Regions from separate parts of the Streptomyces sp. NPDC002004 genome, predicted to be linked through region 2. Evidence: riboswitches for the same ligand, from Rfam matches in the RefSeq annotation. Region 2 holds a riboswitch; the other holds the start of a gene.
The links. A riboswitch is a leader RNA that binds a small molecule or an ion and turns the genes downstream of it on or off. The one in region 2 is predicted to bind thiamine pyrophosphate.
Positions count from the first base shown of each region.

Region 1: linked by a shared signal. The riboswitch ahead of ACWCP6_RS35690 (purine-cytosine permease family protein) and the one ahead of thiO (glycine oxidase ThiO) in region 2 are both predicted to bind thiamine pyrophosphate.

Region 1 is NZ_JBSFDP010000057.1:8,279-12,167, forward strand. It holds gene ACWCP6_RS35685 (amidase domain-containing protein) at 11-1,198, shown strand; TPP riboswitch at 1,648-1,742, shown strand; gene ACWCP6_RS35690 (purine-cytosine permease family protein) at 1,734-3,158, shown strand; gene thiM (hydroxyethylthiazole kinase) at 3,202-3,889, shown strand, end outside.
Region 2 is NZ_JBSFDP010000036.1:16,066-19,954, forward strand. It holds gene ACWCP6_RS31795 (thiazole synthase) at 1-571, opposite strand, end outside; gene thiS (sulfur carrier protein ThiS) at 576-794, opposite strand; gene thiO (glycine oxidase ThiO) at 791-1,975, opposite strand; TPP riboswitch at 1,973-2,086, opposite strand; gene ACWCP6_RS31810 (hypothetical protein) at 2,139-2,498, shown strand; gene ACWCP6_RS31815 (NAD(P)/FAD-dependent oxidoreductase) at 2,604-3,767, shown strand.

The DNA.
Region 1 (3,889 bases), on a different contig from region 2:
GGGAAGAACAGTGAAGTCAAGGAAATTGAGCCGCAAGCGGCGTCGCGTGACCATACTGACGGCGGCGGCCGCATCGGTCATAGCCGGCGCGGCCATGCTGCCCAACTGGAGTGCCGGTGCGGCAAGCGTCGGCGCCGACGATCCCACGGTGGACCAGCAGACCAAGGCCACCTTCCAGCGGCTCGCCGACGCGGTCTTCACCGACCGCACGGACGCCCTCGTGGATCGCACGCACAAGAGCCGCCAGGCGCGGCTGGCCAGACACTTCTCCGGCGGTGTCCGGATGTCCACCACGCAGGACGGCAGGGAGGACTCGGCGCTGGCCTCGCTGCGCAGCCGTAAGTCCCGACTCGCGTCCCTGGGCGAGCGGTACAGCTCGGCCAAGACCAGCGTGGCCCTGGACAGGACTCGGGTACGGGGCCGCCACGCCGTCGCCGAGGTCACCGAGACCACGACGCTGACGTACGAGAAGGTCAAGGGCACCGAGCCGAAGACCACCGGCTTCCAGGCCCACCACGAGCTGACGTTCAAGGCCGACCGCAACGGCGACTGGCAGCTGACCGGCATCCGCGACACGGACGACGGCTACCTCGCGGTCAACCAGGTCGCCAAGCCGTCCGTCGCCAAGCCGCGTACCGCAGTGGACGACGGCCCGCCCGAGGCGGTCCGCTCGTCCACCTCGTGGCCCGCGTCCTCCAAGCCGAAGAACTTCTCGGCCACCGGCTACGACTACAAGGCCATGGCTGCGTACGCGGCCAAGTACTGGAACCACTACAACCCCGCCTACCCGGACTACAACGGAGAGGGGGCCGGCGGCGACTGCACCAACTTCGTCAGCCAGTCCCTGAAGGCGGGCGGCTGGAAGCACGTCCCGGGCTCGACCTCGGACTTCCACAAGTGGTTCGGCACCGCCGACATCCAGTCGGACTCGTTCGTCGGCGTCAACGAGTTCTCCTGGTTCGCCCTGTCCTCCAAGCGGGTCACCAGCCTCGCCAACGTCTACCAGCTCGACGTCGGCGACGTGCTCCAGATGGACTTCAACAGGGACGGGTCCAAGGACCACTCCATGATCGTCACCTACCGCAGCCCGCAGGGCGTGCCCTACGTGACGTACCACTCCACCAACACCTACAACCGGTCGGTGGCGAGCATCATCGCCTCGTACCCGACCGCGGCGTACTACGCGTACCGCACCTGACCCGCGCGCGGTGCTCCGCCCGCCGCCGCGTGACGCCGGGGTGTCCCGGACACACGGTGGCGGCGGAGCCCCGCACCGCGCCGGAAGGTGTGTCCCCGACATCCCGGCCGCCGAAGTCGTGGAGGGCCTCCCGGCCGGGGCGGACCGATGGGTCCGGCGACCACAGCGAGGGTGGTGCCCCTCGGAAGACGTCCGGAGCCGCAGCACGTCCCCCACGCCATGTCCGGCCCCCGAGGACGCCGCCCCGGCGTTCCGTCGCCGCCCACCACCGCATCGGCGAGTCGGTCGCTACGCTCAGTGACGGATCCACCTCAACGCCCGGGACCTCACCCGCGCTCGCCCCTGGGCACCAGCAGCGTGCCGCAGGGCCCCAGCGCTGCACGCCCGCCCCGTGGCCGGCGTGGATCCTGCATTCGGATGTCCCCGGGAGGCGCGTTAGTCTTGCCGTCATACCGGACACGGGGTGCCCCGCACGAGGGCTGAGATCACACCCGTCGAACCTGAACCAGTTCGTACTGGCGGAGGGATGTCTTCGATGCCATTGGCTCATGTTTCCGGCGGTGTGACCGCCGACGGCCGACGGACCGTCTTCGACGGCCGCATGCCCGCCGCCCCGGGGGACCTCCACGTCGAAGGACGAGGCATCGAGCCGGTCCCCGAGGGCAACCGCTACGGCGGAGCAGGACGCCTCTTCACGGTGTGGTTCGCCCCGAACCTGACCATGACCGGCGTCTTCACCGGCACGATCGGCATCGCGCTGGGCCTGGACTTCCGCACCGCTCTCGCCGCGGTCGTCCTGGGCACGGTCGTCGGCGCCGTACCGACCGCCTACCTGGGCACCTGGGGCAGCCGCACCGGCGCCGGACAACTTCCCCTGGCCCGGCTCGCCTTCGGGCGGGCAGTGGCGGTGCCCGGACTCCTCCAGTGGCTGTCGTCGGTGGCCTGGGACGCGCTGATCGGCCTGTTCGGCGGGGACGCGCTGGCGCGGCTGTTCGGCTGGCCGTTCTGGCTCGGCGTCCTGGTCATGATGGTGGCGCAGGGAGCCCTCGGTGCCCTGGGGTACGAGGCAGTGCACCGCCTCCAGATCGTCATGACCTTCGTACTGGCCGCTGCCTTCGCGCTGGTCGCCTGGCGCATGCTCGGCGACGTCCACCCTGCCGCGACCGGTGCCGCGCACGGTGCCGACCGGGCCGGTGCATTCGTCCTGACCAGCACCATCGCACTCAGCCTGGCGCTGTCCTGGGCACCGTACGCGAGCGACTTCAGCCGCTATCTCCCCCGCGACACCTCGCGGGTCCGCATGTTCTGGTGCACCCTGCTGGGCCTCGTGGTGTCCTTCGTCGCCGTCCAGGCCATCGGGCTGTGGGGAGCCTCGCGGCTGACCGACCAGACCGCCCGGGGCGTGAACGAGCTGCTGGGAGGCGGCACAGTGGGCGCCTTCGGACTGCTCGCCGTGGCGCTGGCGGCGCTGTGCAGCAACGCCATGAACGACTACAGCGGATCCCTGGCGCTGCAGACCGTGGGCGTGCGCGTCCCGCGCCCGCTGGCAGCGGCCTTCGCCGCCGTGCTCGGCTTCCCGCTGGTGCTGTGGATGCACGCCGCGGACACCACCACCCGCTTCCAGAACGTCCTGCTGTTCGTCGGCTACTGGATCCCCGGATTCGTGGCGATCGTCGTCGTCGACTGGGTGGCGCGTGCCCGGGCGCGGGGCGGTGCGGAGATCGACATCGCGACCGAGAGCGCGGCCCCGTCCCCCGGCCTGCCCGCGGTGGTCGCCTTCGTCGTCGCCTTCGCCGCGGCCGTGCCCTTCATGGACACCGGCCTCTACGTGGGTCCCGTGGCCAAGACCCTGCACGGCGGTGATCTCTCCTACTACGTGGCGTTCCTCGTGGCCCTCGCCGTGTACGCCCCCCTACGGCTGCGGCGCCCCCGGCCCACCGCGGCCCCGCCCGCGCCCTGACGCGGGCTCGAACGGCCTCCCCTCCCCCTTGGAGCAACACCCCATGTCCCCGACGTCCACCGACCTGACCGCCTTCGCCGAACGCGCCCTCGCGGACGTACGGACGCAGTCGCCCCTGGTGCAGTGCCTGACCAACGCGGTGGTCACGGGCTTCACCGCCAACGTCCTGCTGGCGCTCGGTGCCGCACCGGCGATGGTCGACATCCCCGACGAGGCAGGACCGTTCGCCCAGGTCGCCTCCGGTGTACTGGTCAACCTCGGCACACCGCACGCGGAGCAGCGGGCCGCCATGATCGAGGCCGCCCGGGCCGCGTCGACGGCCGGCACCCCCTGGGTCCTCGACCCGGTAGCCGTCGGCATGCTCCCCGTGCGCACCGGCCTGGCACGCGAGCTCCTGGAGCTGCGTCCGAGCGTCGTCCGGGGCAATGCCTCCGAGATCATCGCCCTCGCCGGTGCGGGGAGCGGAGGCCGGGGCGTGGACTCCTCGCACGGCGTCGAGGCCGCCGAGCAGACGGCACGCGAGCTTGCGCACGGGACCGGCGGTGTGGTCGCCGTCTCCGGGCCCGTCGACTTCGTCACGGACGGGGCCCGCTGCGCCCGTATCGCCAACGGGGACGTCCTGCTCACCCGCGTGACGGGCGGCGGGTGTGCGCTGGGTGCCGTGCTGGCCGCGTTCGCGGTGGTGGACGAGGACCGGTTCGCCACCTCGGTCGCCGCCGTCACCGTGTACA
Region 2 (3,889 bases):
ACGCGGTCCCGGCGCCCGCGTCCAGAATGACCGGCACGCGCGCCTGCTCCACGATCAGCTGGAAGTTGTGCGGATTGCGGATGCCGAGCCCGGAGCCGATCGGGGAGCCGAGCGGCATGACCGCGGCGCAGCCGACGTCCTCCAGCTTCCGCGCGAGGACCGGGTCGTCGTTGGTGTACGGAAGGACCGTGAAGCCGTCGTCGACCAGCGTCTCCGCGGCGTCGAGCAGCTCGACCGGATCGGGCAGCAGGGTCCGCTCGTCGGCGATGACCTCCAGCTTGATCAGGTCGGTGCCGAGCGCCTCACGCGCGAGACGGGCCGTGAGGACGGCCTCACCTGCCGTGTAGCAGCCGGCGGTGTTCGGCAGCACCCGGATGCCGAGCCGGTCGAGCACGGACAGCACCGAGCCCTGCGTACCCGGGTCGATACGGCGCATCGCGACCGTGGTCAGCTCGGTGCCGGAGGCGACCAGGGACCGCTCCAGGACGTCGAGGCTGGGCGCTCCGCCCGTCCCCATGATCAGCCGGGACGACAGGGACGTACCGCCGATGAGGAAGGCGTCGTCGGCCATGGTGTCAGCCTCCTTGGACGGCGGTGAGGACCTCGACGCGGTCCCCCTCGCGCAGCGTGGTCGTCGGCCACTGCGTGCGCGGGACGACGGTTTCGTTGAGGGCCGCGGCCACGCCGGACGGGGCCGCGGTCAGAGTCGAGACGACGGTGTCGAGGGTGGTGCCGGGCGCGACGGCGCGCACGGCACCGTTGACGGAGACCGAGACGGATGCCGGTGCGCTCATGCGGGCTGCTCCACGAGGAGGGGCCGGGCGCCGAAGCGCCCGGGGCTGAAGGGGCGTGCCTCGTCCGGCAGCTCCCCGGTGGTCAGGACGTGCGCCATGACGTCGCCGGTGACCGGTGTGAGCAGCACGCCGTTGCGGTAGTGGCCGGTGGCCAGCAGCAGACCCGGCAGCGCGGTCGGGCCGAGCAGGGGCGCGTTGTCCGGGGAGCCGGGGCGCAGTCCGGCACGGGTCTCGATGAGCGGCAGCTCGGTGATGCCGGGCACCAGTTCGTGCGCGTCGCGCAGCAGCTCGTAGACGCCGCCCGCGGTCACCGTCGTGTCCCAGCCCAGCTCCTCGCTGGTGGCGCCGACGACCAGCTCGCCGTCGGCACGCGGCACCAGGTAGACGTGACTGCCGCGGACGACGGCGCGCACGGTGCGGCTGAGGAACGGCGCGTACCGCTCGGGCACCCGCAGCCGCAGCACCTGTCCCTTCACGGGCCGCACCGGCGGCAGCACATCGTCGGGGACGCCGGTGAGCCTGCCGCTGAGGCTGCCCGCGGCGAGCACCACCTGCTCGGCGGCCAGCCCGGTGCCGTCCGCGAGGACGACACCGCGGGCGCGGTCGCCCACGACCTGCAAGCGGTCCGCCCACTGCCGGTGGAAGACCACTCCCGCGCGCTCGCACGCGGTCACCAGGGCACCGGCGAGACGCCGCGGATCGACCTGGTGGTCGCCGTCGACGCGCAGCCCGCCGCGTACGCCGGGCGCGAGCAGCGGTTCGAGCCGACGGCAGTCGCGGCCGCTCAGCCACTCGGACTCGAGCCCCGACCGGTGTTGCAGGGCGTGCAGTTCCCGCAGATGGGCCCGGTCGTCCGCGTCCAGGGCGACGGCGAGCGTGCCGCACTGCCGGTAGCCGAGGTCGAGCCCGGTGGCCTCGGTCAGCTCCGCCGCGAAATCGGGGTAGCGGCGCGCGGACGCCAGGTTCAGCCCCAGCAGGGTCTGCTCGCCGTAGTGCAGTTCCGTGACGGCCGCCAGCATGCCCGCCGCCACCTGGGCGGCTCCGCCGCCCGGTCCGGGGTCCACGACCGCGGTGGCGAGCCCGCGCTGCGCCGCCCGCCAGGCCGTGACCAGTCCGATGATGCCGCCCCCCACGACGAGGACGTCCGCCCCCGAGACGGGGACGTCTGATGTACACGACATGGGCGTCCAGCCCCTCCCTTCGCCGGCATGACCCGGATCAGGTTCGTACGGTCGGAGGCCGCTCCAGCCTCCCTCTCAGCCCGCTGCGACCGGGCTCCCGCGAGTGCTTATCGTTGGTCACCCTAGCTCTTCGCCCCGCACCGCAGTAAGGGAGCCGCCCGCCATGGTCCGTTCGCTGGACGGCCGCGTCCTCGCCCCCGTCGTCGACCAGTCCCCGGGGCAGGTGGGCACCAGGACCCGCTTCGAGTACCGCGAGCAGGACGGCGTGATCTGGGCCGACTACGCGGGCGGCGACGTCGTGCGCGGGCACCTCGTGGGCACCCGTGCGGGCGACCGGATCGACTTCCGCTACGTCCAGCTCACGGTGGACGGCGGGACCTCCTCCGGGCACTGCGTCTCGACCGTCGTCGAGCTGCCGGACGGGCGGGTGCGCCTGGAGGAGACCTGGCAGTGGGAGTCCCGGGAGGGCAGCGGAACGAGCGTGGTCGAGGAGCTGGTGGCCGCAGCCCCCCTGACTGACTGAACGTCAGTTGTCTATGGTGATCGGGTGAGCGACGAGAACCTGGCGCAGGGCGGCGCCGAACTGCGACGACGGGCGGAGCGACGCGTGGTCGTCGCCGGGGCGGGCATGGCGGGGGTGCAGACCGCGGTGGCCCTGCGCGAGCAGGGGTTCACCGGGCCGGTCACGCTGATCGGCGCGGAGCCGCACCAGCCGTACGACAGGCCACCGCTGTCCAAGGCCGTGCTGCTCGGCAAGGCCGAGGGCTCCGCCCTCGACGTCGACTTCGAAGGGCTCGGCGTCGAGCTGCGGCTCGGCGTCGAGGTCACCGGACTGCGCCCCGCCGACCACGAACTCGACACCGAGGCGGGTCCGGTGCCGTACGACGTCCTCGTCGTCGCGACCGGCGCGGAACCGATCCGGCTCGCGGGCTCGGAGGGCGTGCAGGGCGTCCATCTGCTGCGCACCCTGGACGACGCCGAACGCCTGCGCCCGGTCCTGGCGGCCCAGCACGACATCGTGGTCGTCGGCGCGGGCTGGATCGGTGCCGAGTTCGCCACGGCCGCACGGGAGGCGGGCTGCGCCGTCACCGTGGTCGAGGCGGCGGACCGCCCGCTCGCCGGGGCGCTGCCCGCCGAGGTCGCGGCGCCGATGGCCGGCTGGTACGCCGAGGCGGGCGCCGTGCTGCGGGTCGGCGCGCGCGTGGAGCGCATCGAGCCGGGGGCGGTGGTCCTGGACGACGGGACGCGGGTGCCGGCCGGGGCCGTCGTCGTCGGCATCGGTGCGCGGCCCGCGACCGCCTGGCTCGCCGGCTCCGGGGTCGCGCTCGGCGCCCAGGGCGAGATCGTCGCCGACGACCGGCTGCGCACCTCGGCGCCCGACGTCTACGCGGTCGGCGACTGCGCGTCCTTCCCGTCCGCCCGCTACGGCGAGCGGCTCCTCGTCCACCACTGGGACAACGCCCTGCAGGGACCCCGGAGCGTCGCCGCCGGCATCGTCGGCGAGGCGCACGCCGCATACGATCCCGTGCCCTACTTCTGGTCCGAGCAGTTCGGCCGGTTCGTCCAGTACGCGGGTCACCACGCGCCCACCGACACGCTGCTGTGGCGCGGCGACCCCACGGGCCCCGCCTGGTCGGCCTGCTGGCTCCGCGGCTCCCGCCTCACCGCCGTCCTCACCGTGGGCCGTCCCCGCGACCTGGCCCAGGGCCGCAAGCTGATCGAAAGGGCGACCCCGCTGGACCCGGACCTCCTGACCGACCCGGCGCGGCCGCTGAAGGCGGCGGTGCGGTAGCGCGCCGGCCGGGCTTCCGGGCGGCCGCCGTCCGGCCGGCCGGGAGTCCGGGTGTGGCAGGGACGACTGGGACCGCGACAGCCGGAACCCGGCCGGATGGGGACGGCGGTGACGGGAACCCC